DNA from 3 places in the Rhodopseudomonas boonkerdii genome. Region 2 is predicted to be linked to each of the others. Evidence: predicted binding sites of a transcription regulator. Region 2 holds the regulator's gene; each other region holds the start of a gene.
The links. The regulator LexA, encoded in region 2, represses DNA repair genes until DNA is damaged. The targets are predictions, from matches to a motif close to TGTTCNNNNTGTGTTCNG.
Positions count from the first base shown of each region.

Region 1 (7,823 bases), 710 kb from region 2:
GGGTTTTCCCTGTCCTGCCGCAGCCGTTCCTCGTCGGCATCAACCCATTTGAAACCATCGATCTGGCGGAAGCCGAGGCGAACGGCATGATATGCGCCGCCGGTGTCTTCGAGCGTATTCTGCGAATGGCTGTACGAAACGTCGATCGGATACACCGTCACGCGATTCTTCTGTGCGTCCTGGACGATCTGCGACGGTGCATAGAAGCCCATCGGCTGGGAATTCAAGAGACCGCAGCAGAAGACGTCGGGATGATGGTGCTTCAGCCACGACGAAACATAGACAAGCTGCGCAAAGGCGGCTGCGTGGCTTTCCGGGAAACCGTAACTGCCGAACCCCTTGATCTGCTCGAAGCAATTCCTGGCGAAAACCGGATCGTAACCGCGCGCGATCATTTGGCCGATCATCTTGTCCTGAAAATTTCCGATCGTGCCGACATTGCGGAATGTCGCCATGGCGCGACGCAGCCCGTTGGCCTCCTCTGACGTAAATTTCGCAGCCTCAATGGCGATGCGCATGGCCTGCTCCTGAAACAGCGGCACACCAAGCGTCTTGTGCAGAACCTTGCGGAGTTCGTTCTTGTCGCCACCTTTCGGGTAAGGATAGACGATCTCGTCCGGATCCATCTCCCTTCGTTTCAAATAGGGATGCACCATGTCGCCCTGAATAGGTCCAGGGCGCACGATGGCGACTTCAATGACGAGATCGTAGAACGTCTTCGGTTTCAGCCGCGGCAGCATGTTCATCTGCGCGCGGCTTTCGACCTGAAACACACCGAGGGACTCGCCGCGCTGAAGCATGGCAAATACCGGCTCGGATTCCTCCTTATTCTGGACCTTGATGTCCCTCAGCTCATAGCGTCGCCCCTTGTGGCGAAAAATCAATTCGAAACACCGGCGGATGCAGGTCAGCATGCCCAGAGCGAGCACATCGACCTTCATCATCTTCATCGCATCGACATCGTCCTTGTCCCATTCAATGAAGGTGCGGTCGTCCATCGCCGCATTGCCGATCGGCACATACGTGTCGAGATTGTCCTGTGTCAGCACATAACCGCCAACATGCTGCGAGAGATGACGCGGAAATTCGATCAACTGCGTCGCCAGCGCAACCGCCTGCACAATGGCTGGATTGGACGGGTCGAGCCCAGCCTGTCTCACCTGCATCTCGTCGAGACCCTTGCCCCAACTGCCCCAGACGGTATCCGCCAGCGCCGTGGTGACATCTTCGGTGAGCCCCAGCGCCTTGCCGACATCGCGGATCGCCGAGCGCGGGCGATAATGAATGACGGTGGCGATGATCGCGGCACGATGACGGCCATAGCGGCGATAGACATATTGCATCACCTCCTCGCGCCGAACGTGCTCGAAATCGACATCGATATCCGGCGGCTCCAGGCGTTCCTTGGAGATGAACCGCTCGAACAGGAGATCGACTTCGGCGGGATTCACCGAAGTGATATCGAGCATGTAGCAAACCGCCGAATTGGCCGCCGACCCACGGCCCTGACAGAGAATGCCCTCGCGACGCGCGAATTGGACGATATCGTGGACGGTCAGGAAGTAGTGCGCGTATCCAAGTTCGGCGATCAGTGCGAGCTCCTTCTTCAAGGTCTCGATCAGCTTCACATCTTCTTCGCCGGGAAAATGCCGGCGATAGCCTTCCCATGTCAGATCTTCGAGATGCCGCTGGGCCGTCTTCCCCGGCGGCACCGGCTCATCGGGATATTGATATTGCAACTGATCGAGTGTGAATTGAATGCGTTCGGCGAAACGAAACGTCTCGGTGATCGCTTCCGGATAATCGCGAAACAGCCTCGCCATCTCGGATGGCGACTTGAGATGACGTTCGGCATTCGCCTGCAGTCGACGACCGATCCTGTCGATCGTCGTCTTCTCGCGAATGCAGGTCAGCACATCTTGGAGCGGCCGCTGGCTGTCATCGTGATAAAGGACCTCATTGGTCGCGAGCAGCGGCACGCGGACAGTGTCAGCAATACGTTCGATCCGCGCAAGACGCCGTTTGTCATCCCCATGATGGAAAAAGGCGGCAGCGAGCCAAACATTGCCGGGACATGCCCTGATCAAACAGTCCAGCGTCTTGAGCGCCGCCGCCTTGTCGAAGCGATACGGCAGAGAAACGATGCAGAGCTGTCCTTCGGCGAAATCGATCAGATCGGTCAGCGTGAGATGGCATTCGCCTTTATCCGCCTTCAGCTTTCCACGGCTGAGCAACTGGCATAGCCGTCCATAAGCATCACGATCCCGGGGATAGACGACGATATCGGGCGTACCATCGACAAAAACGAGACGCGTGCCGACCAGCAGACGGGGCGGATGTGAAATTTTCTTGTTTCCTAATTCGCTATAGGCACGCACCACGCCGGCCAGCGTGTTGTGATCGGCAATGCCGATGACCGGCAGACCGATTCCGCTGGCCTGATGCACATAACTTTGCGGATGCGAGCCGCCATGCAGGAAAGAAAAATTTGTAGTGATGCCGAGTTCAGCATAGGCCGATGCCGGCGGTTTGACCGGATGCTTGCTCATGCGAATAATCCGTGCACGAACCATTTTGGATCGATGCGATTTTCCTTCGCATCCAGAACCTCGCCATAGAGCCCATCGCGAAAGATCCAGAGCCGCTGTCCCCTATCGTCTTCAATGCGAAAGTAGTCGCGCGTGGGCTGCGGCTCCTGCATGCGCCACCACTCCATCGCGATACGTTCCGGACCTTCGGCGCGGCGCACGACATGCTTGACGCGTCGCCATGTGAAATATTTCGGCGGCTTATCGGGAAATTCGGCGAGCGCGACATCGATCGGCTCCGGCCGTTCGAACAAACGCAGCGGTCGTAGCGGCGGCTCGCCGGCGATGCGCAGCGGCCATGGCACAGACGATGCATCGATCAGGCCCTGCTGGGCCGGCATCGGATTCGCTTCCAGCTCCGGAATATGCGTATCGACCGGCAGATGCACAAGGACACGGCGCGGACCGATCCGCGCCGAGAGACGATCGATCAAGCCAAGCACCTCGTCATTGTCCTGCACGCGGCTGTCGAGATCGTTCTGCTGCTGCACCACGATTTCGGTGTGGCTGGCCGAGAGCCGGATCATGTCGAAACCGAAGCCGGGATCGAGGGGATCGGCGATGGCGTCGAGGCGCTCGCGAAACAGACGGTCTATGGTCTCGACGCGGTTCACCGCTTGCCCGGTCTGTGCGCCGATCACGCGGACCGCACCATCGGTGCGGAAAAAAGCCGCCTCCAGCAGACGTGCGCCTTTGCCCTGCTTGTCCATTGCCGCGATCAGCATGCCGGCCAAACCATGCAGCGTCGCCGCGATTACGGCATCCGTCGCGATCGGCTCGGGGAAGCGTTTCTCGACGATGTAATCCGGCAGCGGTTTTCGCGGACTGATCGGACTGTCGCTTTGCCCCAGTGCCGCTTCCAGCAATGCGGTGAAAGCCGCACCAAAGCGCGCAGTGATTTCATGACGACCACGCGCCGCGACATCGCCGATGGTCTTGAGACCAGCCCGGCGCAGACCGCGGATGATCGTATCATCGGCACCGAGCGGATAAAGTGGCAGCGGCGTGACGGCCTTGGCTTCGTCGCCGGCAGCCACGATGTAATTGGGCTTGTAACGGCTCAGTGTACGGGCGCAGATCGAGGTGCCGGCAATGGCTGCACTGACAATGAAACCCTGCCGGTGCAGCGTGTCGCATAGTTGCCGCATCAGCGCCGCCTCGCCGCCGAACAGATGCGCGCAGCCGGTGATATCGAGAAACAGGCCATGCGGCGGATCGAGCGCAACCAGCGGCGTAAAACGATCGCACCAGTCGGCGATGGCATTCAGCAATTCGGTATCGGCGACAGGATCGGCATCGCAGACACCGATATCGGGACAGACCGCGCGCGCATTGGCGAGCGGCGTGCCAATCTCGAGGCCGAGTCCGGCCGCCGCATCGTTCAGCGCCGTGACCTGCCAGGCATTGTTCTCCTTGGCAACGACGATGACAGGCTCATGCGCGTCGTGCAACGCGCCGTTGCGGACGCGCTGGCGCTTGATGCGGTCGGTCGGCAGGCGCGGCAGCCACAGACTGAGAATCCGTCTCGTCTGTACGAGACCAGGTTTCACGGAAAAGGCACTCATCACATTTCCATTCCATGATCCAACGGCCTGTCATGCCGTGGCGGTTGCGAACAAGTTGCGCATCGAGGATCGGCACTCCCCAGGCCTCCCATGGCGCCACCTCCGGCGAAGGCGCCGCCTGCACCACCCAGCGCGTCTCCGCAGTGCTGACCATCGGCAAGGCGGAGGTACGCAGCATCACGCAGCTCACCCCGGAGCTTTGCGCGGCGAGCGTATATTTGCGGCTGGCAACGAGATCGAAGGCCCGCACCTCGCCCCACAGATCGAGCACCACGGCGCCGAGCGCATCGCAGGCCAGCGCGTCCGCGCCGACGCGCAGCGCCATCTCGTGATCGGCCGCCTGCACCAGCACGATGCAGCGCGGATCGAGACCGAGTTCCTTGAGCCCCGTCATCGCCAAGGCGCCTGCTTCACGAGCGACGAAATCCTGCCGGATCCAGAACAGCGGCCTGCCCCTGCTCAGGCGCTGGGCGATGCCGGAGACAAAGCCCGTCGCCGCGCCGATCTGCCGTGTCTCCAGCGCAAACACCTCATGCAGGGCGCCACGCATGAGGCCGCCTTGCAGCACGGTATCGGCCTCGGAATGGCCGAGCGCCACGCGATCGAAGCGAACGGTGTCATCATGACCCTCGATCCGTTCGATGCTGCCGCGCAGGCGCGCAAGCATGTCCGTGCGTGCGCTGGTCATGCGACGCTCCTCAAAAAATCCGGTGCCGACAAAGGTTTTTGATGAACGCTTTGCCGGCCACATTGTTCATGGTATGTTCCTATATAAAACCCACTGGCCCGGACGAGTCAACGGGGAGCACGCCCCAAATTTTGGCGGTGGTATTGGAAGGAATTTGGAATGGACGTGAAGCGCAAGCTGGAGATCCTCGCGGATGCTGCGAAGTATGACGCCTCCTGCGCATCGAGCGGCACGGAGAAGCGGGACTCGCGCGACGGCAAAGGCATGGGATCGACCGATGCAGGCATGGGCATCTGTCACTCCTATGCGCCGGACGGCCGCTGCATCTCGCTGCTCAAGATTCTCCTCACCAATGCCTGCAACTACGATTGCCTCTATTGCGTCAACCGTGCCTCCAGCAATGTAACGCGGGCGCGCTTCACCGTAGACGAAGTGGTGCAGCTGACGCTGGATTTCTATCGACGCAATTACATTGAGGGGCTGTTTCTTTCCTCTGGCATCATCCGCAGCGCAGATTACACGATGGAGCAAGTGGTCGCCGTCGCGCGCAAGCTGCGCGAAGAGCATCATTTCCGCGGTTACATCCATCTGAAGACGATCCCCGAAGCCGATGATGCGCTTATCGCCGAGGCGGGCAAATATGCCGACCGGCTCTCGATCAACATCGAGGTGCCGGACGAAGGCAGCCTGAAGAACCTCGCGCCGGAGAAGGACGTCCGCGCGATCCGTCGCACCATGGGACGTCTGCGGCTGAAACTGGACGAGGCGCGCGAGGGTGCCAAACCCACGCCCCGCGGCCGCACCGCGCCACGCTTTGCGCCGGCGGGTCAAAGCACGCAGATGATCGTCGGCGCCGACAGCGCCAATGATGCCACCATCATCAAGACCTCTGCCAATCTCTACGGCTCGTATCATCTCAAGCGCGTCTATTACTCCGCTTTCAGCCCGATCCCCGATGCTAGCCGTTCGCTGCCGCTGCGCGCGCCGCCTTTGATGCGTGAGCACCGGCTATATCAGGCCGACTGGCTGATGCGGTTCTACGGTTTCGATCCCGACGAGATCGTGGGCAGCGAAAGCGGCATGCTGCCGCTGGACATGGACCCGAAACTCGCCTGGGCGCTGCGCCACCGCGACCGTTTCCCGCTCGACGTCAACCGCGCCAGCCGCGAAGACCTGTTGCGGGTGCCGGGCTTCGGTGCGCGTGCCGTGCAGCGGATCATTGAAACGCGGCGGATTTCCTCGATCCGCGTCGGCGATCTGGCAAAGCTGCACATCCCGCGGAACAAGGCGTTACCGTTCATCGTTCTTCCCGATCATCGGCCGGCCGTGCACCTTCTCGACAGCGCGCAACTGGCCGAACGCTTCAAGCCGAAAGCCAAGCAATTGGGCTTTGCTTTCTGACAGGCACAATACACAGCTCCTCATGGTGAGGAGTCGCGAAGCGCCGTCTCGAACCATGAGCTGGCTTGGCGCTGAGCTTGCGGCCATCCTTCGAGACGCCGCTGCGGCTCCTCAGGATGAGAGCTGGAGAGTGTTGGGAAGAAAGATTTGAGCCAATGCACACCATCACGCTCAACGGCGAAACCGATTTCGACGGCTGGCGCAAGGCGGCGCGTTTACTGGCGATGAACGGCGTCGCGCCTGAGGATGTGACCTGGCGCGTTGCTGACGGCGATGAGCCGGAGCTGTTTCCAGCGACGCTGGATGTACCGCTCCAAGAGATGCGCGGCACGTTCAACGTCCCCGCCCATTTTGTCGATCTCGCGCAACACGTCATCCTGCATCGCAATCCCGAGCGTTTCGCCCTGCTCTATCGCATGCTGTGGCGATTGCGCAGCAATCATGACCTGCTGCAGCTCTCCACCGATGCAGACACTTCAAAACTGGAAAGCATGGCCAAGGCGATCCGCCGCGACGAGCACAAGATGCATGCCTTTGTTCGGTTTCGCGAGATCGGCCGCGAACCACAATCGCATTTTGTGGCCTGGTTCGAACCGGAGCATCACATCGTCGAACTGGCCGCGCCGTTCTTCGCAAGGCGCTTTGCCGACATGGCATGGTCGATCCTGACTCCCGATCTGTGCGCGCATTGGGACGGGCACGACGTGTCGTTTTTGCCAGGCGTCGATAAATCCATGGCGCCATCGAGCGATCGTCTCGAAGAGACGTGGCGCACCTACTATGCGAGCATCTTCAATCCAGCCCGCCTGAAGACCAAAGCGATGCAGAAGGAGATGCCGAGGAAATACTGGCGCAACCTGCCCGAAGCCGGGCTGATCAAGCCGCTGATCGAGAAAGCGGAACGAGTCACGAGCGAAATGATTGCCGCCGAAGCACAGGAGCCAAAGAAGCCGCAGCGCCGGGAGGATGCCATGGCGAGATCCCATTCTATCGCACCGACCGAATATCCTGATGATACGAGCCTCGCTGCGCTGCGCGATGAGGCTGCAGACTGCCGCGCCTGCGCGCTCTGGAAAGACGCGACGCAGACCGTGTTTGGCGAAGGACCAAAACATGCATCAGTCATGATGGTCGGTGAACAGCCAGGCGACAGGGAAGACCTTGCCGGCAAACCATTTGTCGGTCCGGCCGGGCAGATGCTCGACAAGGCGCTGAAGGAAGCCGGGATTATCCGCGAGAAAGTCTACGTCACCAATGCCGTGAAGCATTTCAAATTCGTGCCACGCGGTAAATTCCGGCTGCATCAGAAACCGGCGACGCCGGAGATCAAGGCGTGCCGCCCTTGGTACGAGCGCGAGAAAGCATTGGTGAAACCCGAGCTCGTTGTCGCCATGGGCGCGACGGCTGCGCAGAGCGTGTTCGGCAAGATCGTGCCGGTCGGCAAGACGCGCGGGCGCGTGATCGATCTCGATGACGGCACACGCGTGCTGGTGACCGTACATCCATCCTATCTATTGCGGCTACCGGATGAAGAGGCGCGGGCAACCGAGTATGCGAATTTTGTCGAAGACCTGCGCATTG
Region 1 covers NZ_CP036537.1:2,102,283-2,110,105, reverse strand. Annotated here, with positions in the region: gene E0H22_RS09780 (error-prone DNA polymerase) at 1-2,549, opposite strand, end outside; gene E0H22_RS09775 (Y-family DNA polymerase) at 2,546-4,138, opposite strand; gene E0H22_RS09770 (ImuA family protein) at 4,023-4,841, opposite strand; gene E0H22_RS09765 (putative DNA modification/repair radical SAM protein) at 5,001-6,242, shown strand; gene E0H22_RS09760 (UdgX family uracil-DNA binding protein) at 6,398-7,823, shown strand, end outside.
Region 1: the regulator LexA is predicted to act here: its motif matches at 4,905-4,922, upstream of E0H22_RS09765 (putative DNA modification/repair radical SAM protein).

Region 2 (7,823 bases):
CCGGTGGCCTTTGGAGCCGGGATCGCGCTATACTTTGCGGCCGAGCGTGAGCCGGTGGTTTGGGTGGCAGCAGGCGCCGCTTGCCTATTCGCAATCGCAGCCGTGTTGCTGCGAAGGTCTTTCATATTCTCATACGTTCTGCTGGCGGCTGCAATCGCTTCGGGCTTTGCGACGGCGACATGGAAAAGTGAGCGCGTCGGACATGAAGTGCTCGCGAAGCCATTGTTCGGCGCGGCGCTGACCGGCTTTGTCGAAACCCGTGAGGAGCGCGAGCGTAGCGATCGCTTCGTCCTGCGCGTGACGACGATGGAGACACGACGAGATGCGCCCAAGCTGACCCGTGTCCGGCTGTCGGTGAAGAAGGGCCATGCGCCGGCGGTCGGTAGTTTTATCGAACTCAAGGCGCGGCTGCAGCCACCGCTCGCGCCGCTCAGGCCGGGCGGTTACGACTTCGCACGGGACCTCTATTTCCAGGGGATCGGTGCTTCTGGCTTTGTCACAGGTGCGATCAAGAAGATTGATCCGCCGACCCCGCCGCCGCGTCACTTGCAGTATGCCGCGACCATGCAAGGCATGCGGGACGCTATCGATGCGCGTATCCGTGCATCGCTCGCGGGGGATAACCGTGCCATCGCGACGGCACTCCTGACCGGCCGGCGCGACGCGATTTCGTCTGACGTCAACGACGCGATGTTTATCTCGGGACTCGGCCATGTGTTGTCAATCTCGGGTTATCACATGGCGGTGGTCGCCGGCGTCGTATTTTTCGTGACGCGGGCGCTGCTGGCGCTGGTCCCGTTGCTGACGGTGACATTCCCGATCAAGAAAGCCGCGTCCGCTGCGGCGCTGCTTGCCGCGCTTTTCTATCTGCTGCTGTCCGGTGCCGAGGTCGCGACACAACGTTCCTTTATCATGACGGCGGTGGTGCTGATCGCAATCATGGTCGATCGCCGCGCCATCACCTTTCGCACGTTGGCGATCGCAGCGCTGATCGTGCTCGCCATCACACCGGAAGCGCTGGTACATCCGAGCTTTCAGATGTCTTTTGCTGCGACGCTCGGTCTCGTCGCCTTGGTCCAGATCGGGATGCCCGCGCTGTTTGCGACATCGGAAAGTTCGATCATGGCACGGATCGCGCTGTGGGGCGGGCGCGAACTTGCACTGCTGCTGCTGGCTTCGTTGATCGCCGGTCTCGCGACGATGCCTTACGCGGCCTACCATTTCCATCGCATCACGCCCTACGGGATCGTGGCCAATCTGCTGGCGATGCCGGTGGTGTCGGCGCTCGTGATGCCGGCGGGGCTGCTCGGTCTTCTCGCCATCCCGTTCGGCTTCGACAGCGTGTTCTGGCAGATCATGGAGCTTGGCCTTCAATGGATGATCTTTGTGTCCAAATGGGTGGCCGGATTGCCAGGCGCGATCGGCCGGGTGCCCGCCTTCGGGACAGGACCGTTGGTCCTAGCCAGCTTCGGCATTGTCCTTCTGGCATTGCTGCGGACGCCGCTACGCTATGCGGGCGCGATCGCTCTGGCGATGGCGATGTTCTGGGCCGCATCGACAAAGCAACCCGATGTCCTGATTGCCGCCGACGGTCATAGCGTGGCTGTGCGCGGGCGCGACGGGCGGCTGCATGTGATGCGGAGCGCCAAAGATGCGTTTCAGGTGAAGGAATGGCTGGGCGCGGATGCAGACGCAAGATTGCCGACAGATGCATCGCTCGGCCATGGTGTATCGTGCGACCCGTCGGGCTGCGTCACGGCCCTCGGCGACGGGAGCCTGATCGCGCTGACATTGCAGGCAGACGCATTCAGCGACGATTGCGCGCGAGCCGCGGTGATTGTCACAGCCCGTCAGCCGCCGGCCGATTGCAGGGCGATGGTGATCGATCGCGAGACTCTGCGAGTTCGGGGGGCAACGGGCCTGTATCGCTCCAGCGACGGCTTTGTTATCGAAGCTTCCCGCGCTCGCGGTCTCGATCGCCCCTGGGCACGCGCCCCGCTTGAGGCCATTGGATCAGAAGCACCGACCGACAGTTCGCGATCCCGGCCGGTCGATGCAACGCCGGCGGAGACGGATCTCCAGCCCGACGAGCAGTGAGCGCGCTCAGTAGCGGCGATAGAGGCCGGTGAGCTTACCCTGGATGCGGACACGGTTCGGCGGCAGGATGCGAACCTCATAGGCCGTGTTCGCCGGCTCCAGCGCGATGGACGCGCCGCGGCGGCGGAAGCGTTTCAGTGTGGCTTCCTCGTCGTCGATCAGGGCGACGACAATGTCGCCGGTATCGGCGCTGTCGGACTTCTGGATCAGTGCCATGTCGCCATCGAGAATACCGGCGTCCTGCATGGAATCGCCTCGTACTTCGAGGGCGTAATGTTCGCCGCTGCCGAGCATGTCCTGCGGTACGCTAATGGAGTGGCTGCGGGTCTGCAGCGCCTCGATGGGCGTTCCGGCTGCTATCCGGCCCATGACAGGCACCGAAATGGTGCGACCGCCGTCATCGTCGCTCGCAACAGGGGCGGGGGTGGACCGGTTCTTGCCGAGATTTCCCTCGATCACGCTCGGCGTGAAACCCCGTCGAGCGGCCGGTGCAGCCGTGTTCAATTCTGGCAGCTTGATCACTTCGATCGCGCGGGCGCGGTTGGGCAGGCGGCGGATGAAGCCGCGTTCTTCCAGCGCGGTGATCAGCCGATGGATTCCCGATTTGGAGCGCAGATCCAGCGCATCCTTCATTTCGTCGAAGGAAGGGGGGACGCCGGCTTCCTTTAGCCGCTGGTCGATAAAACGGAGCAGTTCGTATTGTTTGCGCGTGAGCATCTGAAGCCATCCTCAGTTGGCAAGGCCATCAAGTGACGGTGGTCGGGCCGCCGCGTGTGTTTCAGGACCTCGCGATTGGTGGCCGGTGAGGCCATCAGGCGAGGCAGTCACGAGTTTGGGCACTCTCGATTTCACTAAGCCACAGAATCTCGAAACAAATCATGAACGGACCCTATCTGTTCCGTAGATGTTCCGCAATCACTAATTTCGCTTCAAAGATGCGGTTTATCGACCGGATTTTGGCTCAGAGAATTCGTTCGGACAGCGGCATCGGCGGCGGCGGCGTGGTCGCGCCGGCAGCGAGCGAGCGCTGTACCATTACCGTGTCGGCCCAGCGACCGGAGCGATAGGCGACACCGGAAAGAACGCCCGCACGGACGAAGCCGAAGCGGTCGTGCAGACCGAGGGAGGCGACGTTATCGGCGTCGATATAGCCGATGATCTGCCTGAAGCCGGCGGCTGCGCAGACGTCGATCAGTTCGCGCAGCAACCTGGCACCCACGCCTTTGCCGGTGTGTTCGTGATGCACATAGATCGAGTGCTTCACCGCATAGCGATAGGCCGGACGCTTACGAAACTGAACCACATAGGCGTAGCCGACCACTTCGCCGCCGCGCGTCGCCACGATATGGGGGAAGCGCTTGTTCTTCAGGTTCTTGCGGCGATCGCGCAGATCGTCCGGCTGCATCGCGTCGGCATCGCTGACGCCTTCTTCCACACCCTGGCGGATGTGACGGCGATAGATCGCGAGCATGGCGTCCACATCGCTGTCACGCGACGGGCGAACGACGATCGGTGTTTCGGTCTCTGCCTGTAAAGTCACTTCCGTGGATCCCGCTCTTGGGAAACCACGTAAGTATGGAGCCGGATGCGTCCGCTGGCATCCACCTTTCGATAGACGCCCTGGATTTCGACGTCGAAGCCCGGGAAGGTGTTGAAACAGGTCTCGAACATCTTGAGATAATCAATCATCGGCTGCGCGCGCTCGGTGAGGCGCTCGCCCGGCACGATGGTGGCGATGCCGGGCGGATAGACCACGAAGGGCGTGGTGGCGATGCGGCCGGTAATCTCGTCGATAGGCAGATAGTCGACGTCGTTACGCACCAGGAGACGCGCGGCATCGTGCGGTGACATCGCGATCTCCGGCATGTGCTGATCCATGAACTGCTTCGCCTGCAGGCCGCTCACGTCGGCCGCGCGATAAAACTTGTGCATGTCGGCGCAAAGGTCGCGCAGGCGTACGCCGGCATAGCGGGCCGGACGGCGGCGCGCGAATTCCGGAATTACGTCTTCGAGCAGAGCATTGTCGTCATGGAATTTCTTGAAGGCCACGAGGCCCGACACCAGCGTGCCGGCCTTGCTGGCCTCGACGCCGGGCGTGAGCAGGAAAAGGAGCGAGTTGAGATCGTTCTTTTCCGGTACGATCTGGTTTTCGCGCAAATATTGCGCGACGACCGGTGCCGGAATGCCGTGTTCGGCATAGCCGCCGGTGGCACGATCGAAGCCCGGCGTCAGCACCGTCAGCTTGTTCGGATCGGTCATGGTGAAGCCGGCTTCCATATCCGGGAAACCGTGCCATTTCGCATCCGGCGACAGCTGCCAGAAAGCGGGATTGGTGGCGAGCTGGTCGGTGCTGATGCTTTCCCATGGTACGCTGTGGGTAGCGCCGGGCTGCGCGACGTCGGGAATGTCCACGCGCTGCGGCACGAATGGCTCGAAGAACCAGCGCCGCTCGGGTCGCGTCTCCTTTTCCTCGAATTCGCGGCGTACCGCGCGCATCTTCTTGCGCAGCTCGATGCCGAGACGGATCGTATCGTCCCACAGCACTTCGCCCGAGCGGCCCTTCATCATCTGCGCACCTACGTCGAGCGAGGCGAACAGCGGATAGAATGGAGACGTCGATGCGTGCTGCATGAAGCTCTCGTTGAAGCGGCGATGCTCGACGCGGCGCTTCTGACCGCGGATGTGGCGATCCTTCATGTGAATCTGCGAGGCCTGCGAAAAGCTGGCGAGCTGCTTGTGCGTCGACTGGGTCGCGATGATGCCCGGCGAGTCCGGACCCAACTCCTTCAGGCCCATGGCGAAACGGCCGGCATAGAGCGGGTGGAATTTCATGAAGCCCGCCCAGGCTTCGTCGAACAGGATGTAATCGCAGAGATGGCCGATGCGCTTGATGATCATCTCGGCGCTGTAGATGGTGCCGTCATAGGTGCACTGCTCGATGACGGCGACGCGGAACGGACGCTCGCGCTTCCAGGCATCTTTGTCGGTGACCAGCGGATTGGTACGGATACGCTCGCGCAGGGATTCTTCGCTGAAGGCATTCCAGTCCATCGGGCCGATCAGGCCCCAGGGATTGCGCACGGTCGGCACATAGATCGGCGTGCCACCGGAGATCATCAGCGCGCCATGCAGTGCGGCTTTGTGATTATTGCGGTCGAACAGCACGAGATCGCCATCGGTCACCAGCGCAGAGAGCGCGACCTTGTTGGAGGTCGAAGTGCCGTTGAGGACGAAGTAGGTCTTCTCCGCGCCGAAAATCTGCGCGGCTTCTTTCTGGGCCTGAAGGGCGGGACCTTCGTGGGTAAGGAGGTCGCCGAGGTCGAGTACGGAATTGTCGAGGTCGTCGCGGAACACGGCTTCGCCGAGATGCTCCATGAAGACACGGCCGATCGGGCTGCGGCTGTAGAATACGCCGCCATTGTGCCCCGGGCAGGTCCAGAGCTGGTTGCCTTCCTCGGCATAATCGACGAGAGCGCCGAAGAACGGCGTCTTCAGCGTCTCCGCATATTGCTTGAGGCGGCTGATCAGGTTCTTGGCGATGAAGGGCGGGGTTTCCTCCGACAGGAAGATATAGCCGTCGATGAAGTCGAGCACCTCGACCGGGATATCCTCGAAGCGCTGGCGGCGGATCAGGAGCATGATCGGGAAATCGAGGCCGCGACGGCGCATGAGGTTGATCAGCGCGGCGGTCTTGCCCTCGAGGCCCTTCTTGCCCCAGTCGACGACCATGCAGCCGATGGCGGCGTCAGTCTGCACCGCGATGGCGGCGTCTTCCAGCTTGCGCGCTTTCACCACCTCGAAGCCCGATTTCTCGATTTCCTCAACAATCTGATTGAGGCGAACGCCCTCGAGATCGTCGGCGTCAAACGTCGGCATGGCGAAGAGGAAGTTGAAGCGCTTGAAGTAATCCATGAACGGCACCGAATGTGTTGTCTGTGCTCTCTGTCGCCGCGTTACGTGACAACTTGGTGACTGAGGGCAAGCGAAGTTTGCGAAAGGCGATGCGTGATCAGGTCCGCCCGAGGATCGTGTCGGTTCGCGGTATTCCGCTAAGTCGGAAGACGAATGATTTCACAGGGATCGCCAGTCCTGGCAGCCTCGGCATGAGGCGGGCGGACCAGCAAGCCTTCAGCGATAGCGAGATTGCCGAGCAGCGAGGAGTCCTGTTTCGTCACCGGCGTCGCCACCAGCCGGCCATCCCGCCATGCGAGGCGTGTGCGCAGATAATCCTCGCGTTGGTCGTTGGCGGCGAGATCGCGGCCGAGCACGGCAGCCTCACGATGATGCTGGACTTCGCTGCGGCCGGACAGCGCGCGCAGCAGCGGCACCATGAACAGGAAGCCGCAGACATACGACGAAACGGGATTGCCGGGCAGGCCGATCACCCACATGGCACCGCGGCGGCCGTGCATCATTGGCTTGCCCGGCCGCATGGCGATCTTCCAGAACGACATGTCAACGCCGGCCTCGACCAGCGATTGCTGCACGAGATCGTGGTCGCCAACGGACGCGCCGCCGGTGGTGATGAGGACATCCACTTTGAGATCGATCGCACGCTGGATTGCCGCGGTCGTCGCTTCCAGCGTGTCGCGGGCGATGCCGAGATCGACCACCTCGGCGCCTTCCGCCCGTGCCAGCGCGCGCAAGGCGAAGCCATTGGAGAGCACAATCTGGCCGGGGCCAGGCGTGGCGCCCGGCATCACCAATTCGTCGCCGGTGGCGAGCATGGCAACGACGGGACGGCGATGCACGGGCACCGTTGGGTGATTCATGCCGGCAGCGAGGGCCAGATCGCGGTCGGAAAGGCGAGTCCCGGCGCGCAGCAATATATCGCCTTGGCTGAAATCCACCCCGGCGGGGCGGATATGTCTGCCGGCAGTGGCGGCTTCGTTGACGATGACGATGCCACCGTCACGCGTCGTGTCTTCCTGGATGACGATGCCATCGGCGCCGGCGGGGACCACGCCACCCGTGAAGATCCGCGCAGCTTCACCGGCGGCAAGGGCGCGATCGAAGGGCTTGCCGGCGGCAATCTCGCCGATCACTTTCAGCTTGGCGCCGAGTGTCGCATCGGTTGCGCGCACGGCATAGCCGTCCATGGCCGACATGGCCTCCGGCGGCTGCGTGCGCAGCGAGGCGACGTCACGCGCCAGCACGCGGTGAAATGCGTCCTCCAGCGCGACCATCTCCTCGGGTAGCGCGCCGGCGCCTTCCAGGACCGCAGCCATGGCGTCGGTGAAGGGCATCAGGGCCATCGGCGGATCTCCGAGATTCTTGTGGATGCCCGTCTTAGCGAAGCGGGCGGGGGAGGCAAGCGTCGGCTGTCCCGGTGGGGCTTGGGGATCGTAGCTGAAATCGTTACCAAGGGGGCATGACCGATGGATACGACTTGCCCACCGGCAGCTCATTGCGCTGGCGCAGTGACGTGGACGCGTTGTCGTTCCGTCCGGAGGGGCACGATGGCGTCTGCATGGTGCACCGCCATGCTTTCCGGACCCTGCTGAAGCGCATGCCGACGCCGGGCGATTGCGCAGCGTTTTTCCAGGACCAGGAAGCCGCGTTCCATTTGGCGGCTCACGGCAAGATTGCCCATGCGCGGCTCGCGTCCGGCACCAATCTGCATCTGACCAGCCGGGATCTCGCCCGGGCCATGGCAAAATTGGCGGTCGCATCGCCGGAACAAAGTCGTTAAACTGATCGGTAACTGACGAGGAATCCCATGCAGC
Region 2 covers NZ_CP036537.1:2,814,480-2,822,302, forward strand. Annotated here, with positions in the region: gene E0H22_RS13050 (ComEC/Rec2 family competence protein) at 1-2,097, shown strand, start outside; gene lexA (transcriptional repressor LexA) at 2,104-2,814, opposite strand; gene E0H22_RS13060 (GNAT family N-acetyltransferase) at 3,059-3,568, opposite strand; gene E0H22_RS13065 (Orn/Lys/Arg family decarboxylase) at 3,634-6,009, opposite strand; gene E0H22_RS13070 (molybdopterin molybdotransferase MoeA) at 6,147-7,352, opposite strand; gene E0H22_RS13075 (hypothetical protein) at 7,469-7,789, shown strand; gene E0H22_RS13080 (CbtB domain-containing protein) at 7,817-7,823, shown strand, end outside.

Region 3 (7,823 bases), 1.7 Mb from region 2:
GAGATTGACGGGGTCGATCACGGCGCCCGACAGGATGTGGGCGCCGACTTCGGAACCCTTTTCCACGACGACGATGGACAGGTCCGCATTGAGCTGCTTCAGCCGGATCGCGGCCGACAGGCCGGATGGGCCGGCGCCGACGATCACGACGTCGAATTCCATACTCTCGCGCGGCGGAAGTTCTTCAGTGCTCATAATCTTGATCTCAGACCCGTTTCCAACCCGTTCAGAACGCTTCTAAGGGTTCTTGTTTCCGATTTTTGGCGGAAGAACAACCACCGAAATGCACAGGGGCCACTTCCACGGGTGGCGATCCCAGCCGGATGCTGGCATATCTGTCAGGTGGCCATGATGCTCGAACCCGCCCCTACCGTCGCTCAGCTGCTCGCCTTCTATCTGGAGGCCGGGGTCGATTGCGCGCTCATGGACGAGCCTGCCAACCGACTGCTGGACGAGGAAATCGGCCTGCACGTACCGGCCCAGGAGGCGCCAAAGCGCGCGCCGCTGACTGGCATGCCAACGACGGCACCGCGGCCAGCGCCTACCAAGACCGAGGTGCCTCCCGACGTCGCTGTCGCCGCCGCCCGGGAAGCCGCTCGCACCGCGCCGACCCTCGAGGCGCTGCGCGGCATGCTGGAGAGCTTTGATGGCTGCGCGCTGAAGAACACCGCGACCCGGCTGGTGTTCGCCGACGGCAATCCGCAGGCGCGCATCATGTTTGTCGGCGAAGCTCCCGGCCGCGACGAGGACATCGAGGGCCTGCCGTTCGTCGGCCGCTCCGGCAAGCTGCTCAACCTGATGCTGAAGGCGATCGGGCTCGATCGGACGACCGCTTATATCGCCAATGTCATTCCGTGGCGCCCGCCGGGCAATCGCACGCCGACGCCGCAGGAGACGCAGATCTGCCTCCCCTTCATCCAGCGCCAGATCGAGCTGGTGAACCCGGATATTCTCGTTACGCTGGGCAATCCGTCGACCCAGACGCTGCTGCAGACCCGCGACGGCATCATGAAATCGCGCGGACGCTGGGTCGACTACGACACCGGCACCCGCAAGATCAAAGCGCTGGCGACCTTCCACCCAGCCTATCTGCTGCGCTCGCCGTCCTACAAGCGGCTGACCTGGATAGACCTGCGCGCGATCGCCAAGGCGCTGGAAGCAGTGAAGTAAATCTCCGCCCTCATCCTGAGGAGCGGCCACTTGGCCGCGTCTCGAAGGATGGCTGCGATCTCGGAGCCCGGCAATCTCATGATTCGAGACGGCGCAAGAGCGCCTCCTCACCATGAGGGCCGAGCTATTTCGGTCGCACAATCGCCCAGCCCACCCGCAACAATGGCCGGCTGCCATTGATCAGCCGGTCGAATGCCCGTGGCACTTCCGGGACGAGGCCCGGAAAGCGCTGGGCGAGATCGGCAGGCGGCGTGCCGATCGTATCGGTGGCACGCCAGATCACGACGCCGCCGGTCTCCATAAACTTCGCCGGCGTTATCCATGGAGTGCGCTGCGGTTGCGCATCGTTCAGCACATGCGGACGCGAGGCGCTCATGCCGATGAGCGCCGCAAGCTGCGGATCGCCGGCGACAGCGGCGAGTTTCTGTCCGGTGCGACGCTCGAAACTCTCGCCGAAGAATTTGCCGATCTCGCGCGACGGCAACGCCGTGCGATCCTCCGGCCCATCGATCCACGGAAAAACCACGACATTGACCAGCACGGCGAGAGCCGGCAGGGCGATCGCCGTAGCCCACACCTTGCGAAGCACCCGCTGGCGTCGGAGCGCAATGAGGTTGCCGGCAGCGATCACCACCGCGAGGCCGGACATCACCAGCGCAATCCCGCTCCCGCCGACGACAGTGTTACGGTCGTAGAGCGCGGCAAACAGGCTGCCGAGCAACGCCGGCACGAGCGCGAAAAAATAAACATAGGCGCGTGCTGTGGCATCGACCGGGGGACGGAAGATCACAGGAGCATCCTCGCCGTCAGGCACGAGGCGGCGCCAGTTCATCGCGGTCAGCACAAATACGCCGGCCGTGGCTGCGATGAGCCAGGCCTGTAGGATGCCCCATTGCCCCGCCTTGCCAGCGAGCTCGGTCATCACCGGCGGCGGCGGCAGAACGCTCACGCCGGACCGGATCACCCAGACCGCATAGGGCAATGCCAGCACGGCGATGACGATCAGCGCGAAGAACGGATCAAGCGAGGCGAGATAGCGTCGCCCGCGCGCGGTGGCGAGGCCGAACAATAGAGGCAACGGCAAAAGCCACATCGCCTGCGGCGTGGTCAGCAGCAGCAGACCGGCCTCGATGGACAGCGCGAACCAGGCGCTGCGGCGCCCCTGTTCGATCGCCAGCCAGGCATGGAGCAGGAACATCGCCCACAGCGGACGCGCCAGCACCAACGGGCCGAATTCGATGCCGGGCGAGCTGAAAGCTGTCACCGTCATGGTCAGCAACACCGCGATCACTGCCTGTGGTCCACCGACGATGTGGCGGCCAAGCTGGTAGACCGCACGAAACATCAGTACGGCGCAAATCTGCGCCAGCAAATAGACACCGAAGATGTGATTGCCGGCAGCGCGGAAGGCGATGTCAGCAAGCCAATAAGCCAGCGGCGGGCCGAATTCGGTCCCGACCTGATACTCCCGACCATAAGCCAGCACGGTGGCGAGATCGCCGGGCGGACCGCGATAGAGCAGCAGCGGCACCATGAGCCAGAGCAGCGCCTGGGATAACACCGCGATCCAGAATACCAGTCGCGGCCGGGCGCGGATCAGTTCGACGATCAGGGAAGTGAAGCGCATGAACGTCCGGACCGGCCCGCGAATGACAGAAGCCCACAGGTGATACGGCGGGCAGCCGCTCGAGGCAACTGCAGCCGGTCAGGCGGACAGGTCGAGAGTGGCCTGCACGTCAACGATCTCGGTCTTGATCACAATGGCCTCGCGCCGGACGCGCGCGGCAACCACCGGTGCGAACAGGCTACGATGATGGACGCTGGGGCCAAGTTCGTTCAGTGCCGCGAGATGCTGCGGCACGCCATAACCCTTGTGGACCTCGAAACCGTAGCCAGGACATTCCTCCGCGAGTCTGCACATCAGCCGGTCACGCGAGACTTTGGCGATAATGGACGCGGCTGCGATGGACAGCACCAGTGCATCGCCGCCGATCACGGCCTCACAGGTCGCATCGGTTTCGATCCTGTCGCGGCCGTCGACAAAGACATGCTGCGGCGCTTCCGGCAGCGAGGCGACGGCACGCGCCAGCGCCCAAAGGGAGGCACGCAAAATGTTGTCGCGGTCGATCCGCGCCGGCGAAGCATAGGCGACGGCGAAGGACGATGTCGCGCAGATCTCCTCGAATAGCGCCTCCCGCCTGGCTTCGGTCAGCTTCTTGGAGTCGTCGAGGCCCTTGGGAATGCGCTTGGGATTCAGGATCACAGCGGCAGCCACCACCGGCCCGGCGAGCGGCCCGCGGCCGGCTTCGTCGCAGCCCGCAACCGGCCAGATCCCCTGCTTCAGCAGCGCCCGCTCGCGCCTGAAGCTCGGATGCCCGGCGCCGACGATCGGCTTGCGCGGCGTTGTAGCCGCAGCTTTGGGCTCCGCCCTCTTGAGCTCCGCTGTCTTGGCCGGTTTGTTTCTGGTTTCCCGAATCATGGGCGGATGGTGCGCATCCTGCCCTAGGGGCGCAACCTGGAACCCGAAATCATGCCCACTATCCCAGCCACCTAATCGGCCAGATGCACCCGCCGGTCGTCGCCAACCTCGATGCCTGGCGCCGTTACCACGTCCCAGGCATGACCGTCGGGATCGGCGAAATAGCCGGAATAGCCGCCGTAAAAGGTTTCATGCGCCGGCTTGATCAGCGTTGCGCCGCAAGCGACGGCAAGCGTCAGCACAGCATCGACCTCCTCGCGCGAGTGGCAGTTCCAGCCCATCGTGGTCCCGCGAAAGGCCTGAGGCCGCGGCTGGTCGGGCAGCTGGGCATCGTCGGCCAGTCGATCCCATGGGAAAAGTGCCAGCAGGCTGGCGCCGGTGTCGAAGAAGGCGATGGCTTCCCCGGTCTCCTTGGCTTTTCGCTGGAAACCGAGCGCCTCGTAAAAGGCGATGCTGCGGCGGATATCGTGGGTGCCAAGGGTTACCGCGGTCAGGCGCGGCACCGGTTTGGGTCGATCGCTGCTCGTCACTTTACAGTCCTTCATTCTACGCGAAATAAAAAGCGGAGAAGGGGTCGCCGGCCGGCTCTGGTTTCCGGCCGACGCCCCTTCCCCGAGTTGCTCCCAAGATTGCGAGACCTTCAGGAGTAAACTCTTATGTTGTCCCGGACGCGGTGCAGCGCTTGCGCTAGTCCGCAGAGCCGGGACCGCATCAAGCCCGGAGTTCGTGGCGGTCCCGGCTCTGCGGAGCGGCACTTCGCGCCGCATCGCGTCCGGGACAAAGCACCTAAAACAAACTCAGTTGCTGCCCCGCGCCGGCGGGCTTCTCGAAATGATCGAGCGTCAGCTTCGATCGCTTCTTGTTGAGGCCGAGCTTGGCGCAGGCGACCTCGAAACGGCGGCCGATCATCCAGGCCATCGGCCCGGTGCCCTTCATGCGCGTGCCCCACTGCGAATCGTAATCGCGGCCATCGCGCATCTCGCGGATCAGCGTGAAGACATGGCGATAGCGATCCGGGTAATTCGCCATCAGCCATTCCCGGAAGAGATCGCGCACCTCCAGCGGCAGACGCAGCAGCACATAGCTCGCTTCCTTCACCCCGGCATGCGCGGCGGCATCGAGAATGCGTTCGATCTCGCTGTCGTTCAGCGCTGGAATCACCGGCGCGACCATCACCGTGGTCGGAACACCGGCTTCGGACAGCAGCCTTAGCGCTTCCAGCCGCTTCGGCGGCGTCGAAGCGCGAGGCTCCATGGCGCGCGCCAGCTTCGGATCGAGCGAGGTGACCGACAATGCCACCTTGACGAGATTACGCTTCGCCATGCGGGCGAGAATATCGATGTCGCGCACCACCAGCGCCGATTTCGTCACGATCCCCACGGGATGGCCGGTCTTCTCCAGCACTTCGAGAATGCCGCGCATCACTTTGCGCTCGCGCTCGATCGGCTGATACGGATCGGTATTGGTGCCGATCGCAATCATCTTCGGCTCGTATTCCGCGGCCGACAGCTCCTTTTCGAGGAGAGCCGGCGCATCCGGCTTCACGAACAGTTTGGATTCGAAGTCGAGCCCCGGCGAGAGACCGAGATAGGCATGGGTCGGCCGTGCGAAGCAATAGACGCAGCCATGCTCGCAGCCGCGATAAGGATTGATCGAACGGTCGAAACCGATATCCGGTGACTCGTTGCGCGTAATGACCTTTCGCGCCGTATCCGTCGCGACAGTCGTCTTGAATGGCGGCAGATCGTCCAGGCTCTGCCAGCCATCGTCGAAGGCGACCCGCGCCTCCTTCTCGTAACGGCCGCTGTCATTGGATTGGGCGCCGCGACCGCGCCGCCGCTGGCGGTCGATCGCGACCTCGATCGCCGGGAATGGCGATGATAGTCCCGCGATATCGGACGGCGCGGGAGCGGTCGGCATCTGGAGGGCTGCGGCGTTCTGATTCATGAAGCCACGCTATCAGCTTCATAGAACATATCAAGAACAAAAGAAAAGCCGACGCCACCGCGCCCACAGCCGTGCATTAAGCAAGGACAGCTTCTGTCGCTGCTTTCACTATGACGAAATGATAACGCAAGCACGCGGCCCTTGAGGTATTATCCACACCCATGCTGAGCGTGATCATCCCCACCGACGGAGTAGAACAGCCCGCAGTCGCCACGTTGGCGGCGCTGGTGCCTGGCGCAGCTGCGGGCGTGATCCGCGAGGTGCTGCTGGTCGATCGTGCCGGAACCAATGTGATCGAGCACGTCGCCGATGTCGCCGGCTGCGATTTTCTGACCTCCACCGGCTCACGGGCTGCGGCAATGGCTGCGGGTGCAAAAGCCGCGCGCTCGCCCTGGCTGATGTTTCTTCATGCCGGCGCGGTGCTGGACCATGGCTGGATCGAAGAAACACAGCAATTCATTCAGCGCGTCAGCGCCAGCGACCGCCCGCGCGCCGGCATCTTTCGCTATGCCCGTTCGCCCTATGCTGAAACGGGTTTTGGCGACGGAGTGAAGCATCTGCTCCGGTCCATCAGCGGCCCCAAGGCCGATCAAGGTCTTCTGATCGCACGCGATCACTATGAGCGCCTCGGCGGCCATGCCGACGCGCCCCGCTCCGAGGCCCGGCTGCTGCGCCAGCTCGGTTCCTCGCGCACCATGCTGCGCAGCCGGATCATTATGGTGGCCTGACCTGTAGGATGGGTAGAGCGCAGGCGCACAGCGCCGGAGCGAAACCCATCGGCGGAGCCTGCCGCATCGAAGGAATGATGGGTTTCGCTCCGCTCTACCCATCCTACGGCCGATCCGAGACAATTAAATGATTGCCAAAAGCAACAAATTGATTGACATTAGCAATCATTGAGGTTGCCACAATGTCCTGCTCGCCCGCCACCGATCCCGTTGCCGCCGTTCGTGCTTTCAATCGCTTCTACACGCGCAAACTTGGCGTGCTGGACCAGCAATTGCTGGCGAGCCCGTATTCTCTCACGGAGGCGCGCGTGTTGTACGAACTCGCGCATGAAGACAGCCTGTCGGCACGCACGATCGGCGATGCTCTCGGCCTTGACGCCGGTTATCTTAGCCGCATTCTGAAAGGCTTCACGGAAAAAGGCCTGATCTCGCGCAAGCCCTCGGCCAAGGATCGGCGTCTTCACCAATTGAGCCTCACGGCCAAGGGCCGTCTCGCCTTTGGCCGTCTCAACCGCGGATCACACGATCATGTCGAAGCCATGCTGAACAAGCTCGGCACCGACGCTCCGCGCGTCGTGCAGGCGATGACCATTATCGAGAAGCTGCTCGGCACGGATGAAGGCCACAGGCCTCTCGCGATGCTACGCGACCCGCGGCCTGGCGATATGGGTTGGGTGGTACAGAGCCACGGTGCACTCTATGCATCCGAATACGGTTTCGATGCCTCCTTCGAAGGACTCGTTGCCGACATCGTCGCCAAATATCTCGCCGCCTTCGATCCTTCGCGCGAGCGCTGCTGGATCGCGGATATGGATGGCCGGCAGGTCGGCTCGATCTTTCTCGTCAAGGGATCGGACGACATCGCGAAAATCCGCCTGCTGATCATCGATCCCGCCGGCCGCGGCCAGGGGCTCGGGCATCGGCTGGTCGCTGAAGCCATCGGTTTCGCGCGGCAATGCGGCTATCGGAAAATCACGCTGTGGACGCAGAGCAACCTGTTCGCGGCGCGCAAGATTTACGAACGCGCCGGCTTCAAGCTCGTCGCCAGCGAGCCGCATCGCAGCTTCGGGCAGAACCTCGTGGGCGAGACCTGGGAACTCGTCCTGTAGGATCGGTTGAGCGGAGGCACAAAGCGCCGCAGCGATACCCGCTACGAAATCAGGCCGACCCACCTTTCGCCTTCGGCCGCAGCAGATGCTCATCCAGCCGCGGCATGATCTCAACGAAATTGCACGGGCGTGTGCGGTAATCGAGCTGGGCTTTCAGGATACCGTCCCAGCCATCGCGGCATGCCCCCGGTGACCCCGGCAGGCAGAAGATGAAGGTCGCACCTGCCGTGCCCGCCGTGGCGCGGCTCTGAATGGTCGAGGCACCGATTTTGGCATGGCTCAGCATATGAAACGCGATGGAGAAACCATCCATCCGCTTTTCGAACAGAGGCTCGATCGCCTCCGGCGTCACATCGCGGCCAGTGAAGCCGGTCCCACCCGTCGTGATAA
Region 3 covers NZ_CP036537.1:4,468,893-4,476,715, forward strand. Annotated here, with positions in the region: gene E0H22_RS20515 (electron transfer flavoprotein-ubiquinone oxidoreductase) at 1-195, opposite strand, end outside; gene E0H22_RS20520 (uracil-DNA glycosylase) at 349-1,170, shown strand; gene E0H22_RS20525 (glycosyltransferase family 39 protein) at 1,295-2,797, opposite strand; gene rnhB (ribonuclease HII) at 2,876-3,649, opposite strand; gene E0H22_RS20535 (VOC family protein) at 3,721-4,179, opposite strand; gene E0H22_RS20540 (PA0069 family radical SAM protein) at 4,436-5,596, opposite strand; gene E0H22_RS20545 (glycosyltransferase family protein) at 5,758-6,324, shown strand; gene E0H22_RS20550 (bifunctional helix-turn-helix transcriptional regulator/GNAT family N-acetyltransferase) at 6,507-7,433, shown strand; gene moaB (molybdenum cofactor biosynthesis protein B) at 7,483-7,823, opposite strand, start outside.
Region 3: the regulator LexA is predicted to act here: its motif matches at 5,618-5,635, upstream of E0H22_RS20540 (PA0069 family radical SAM protein).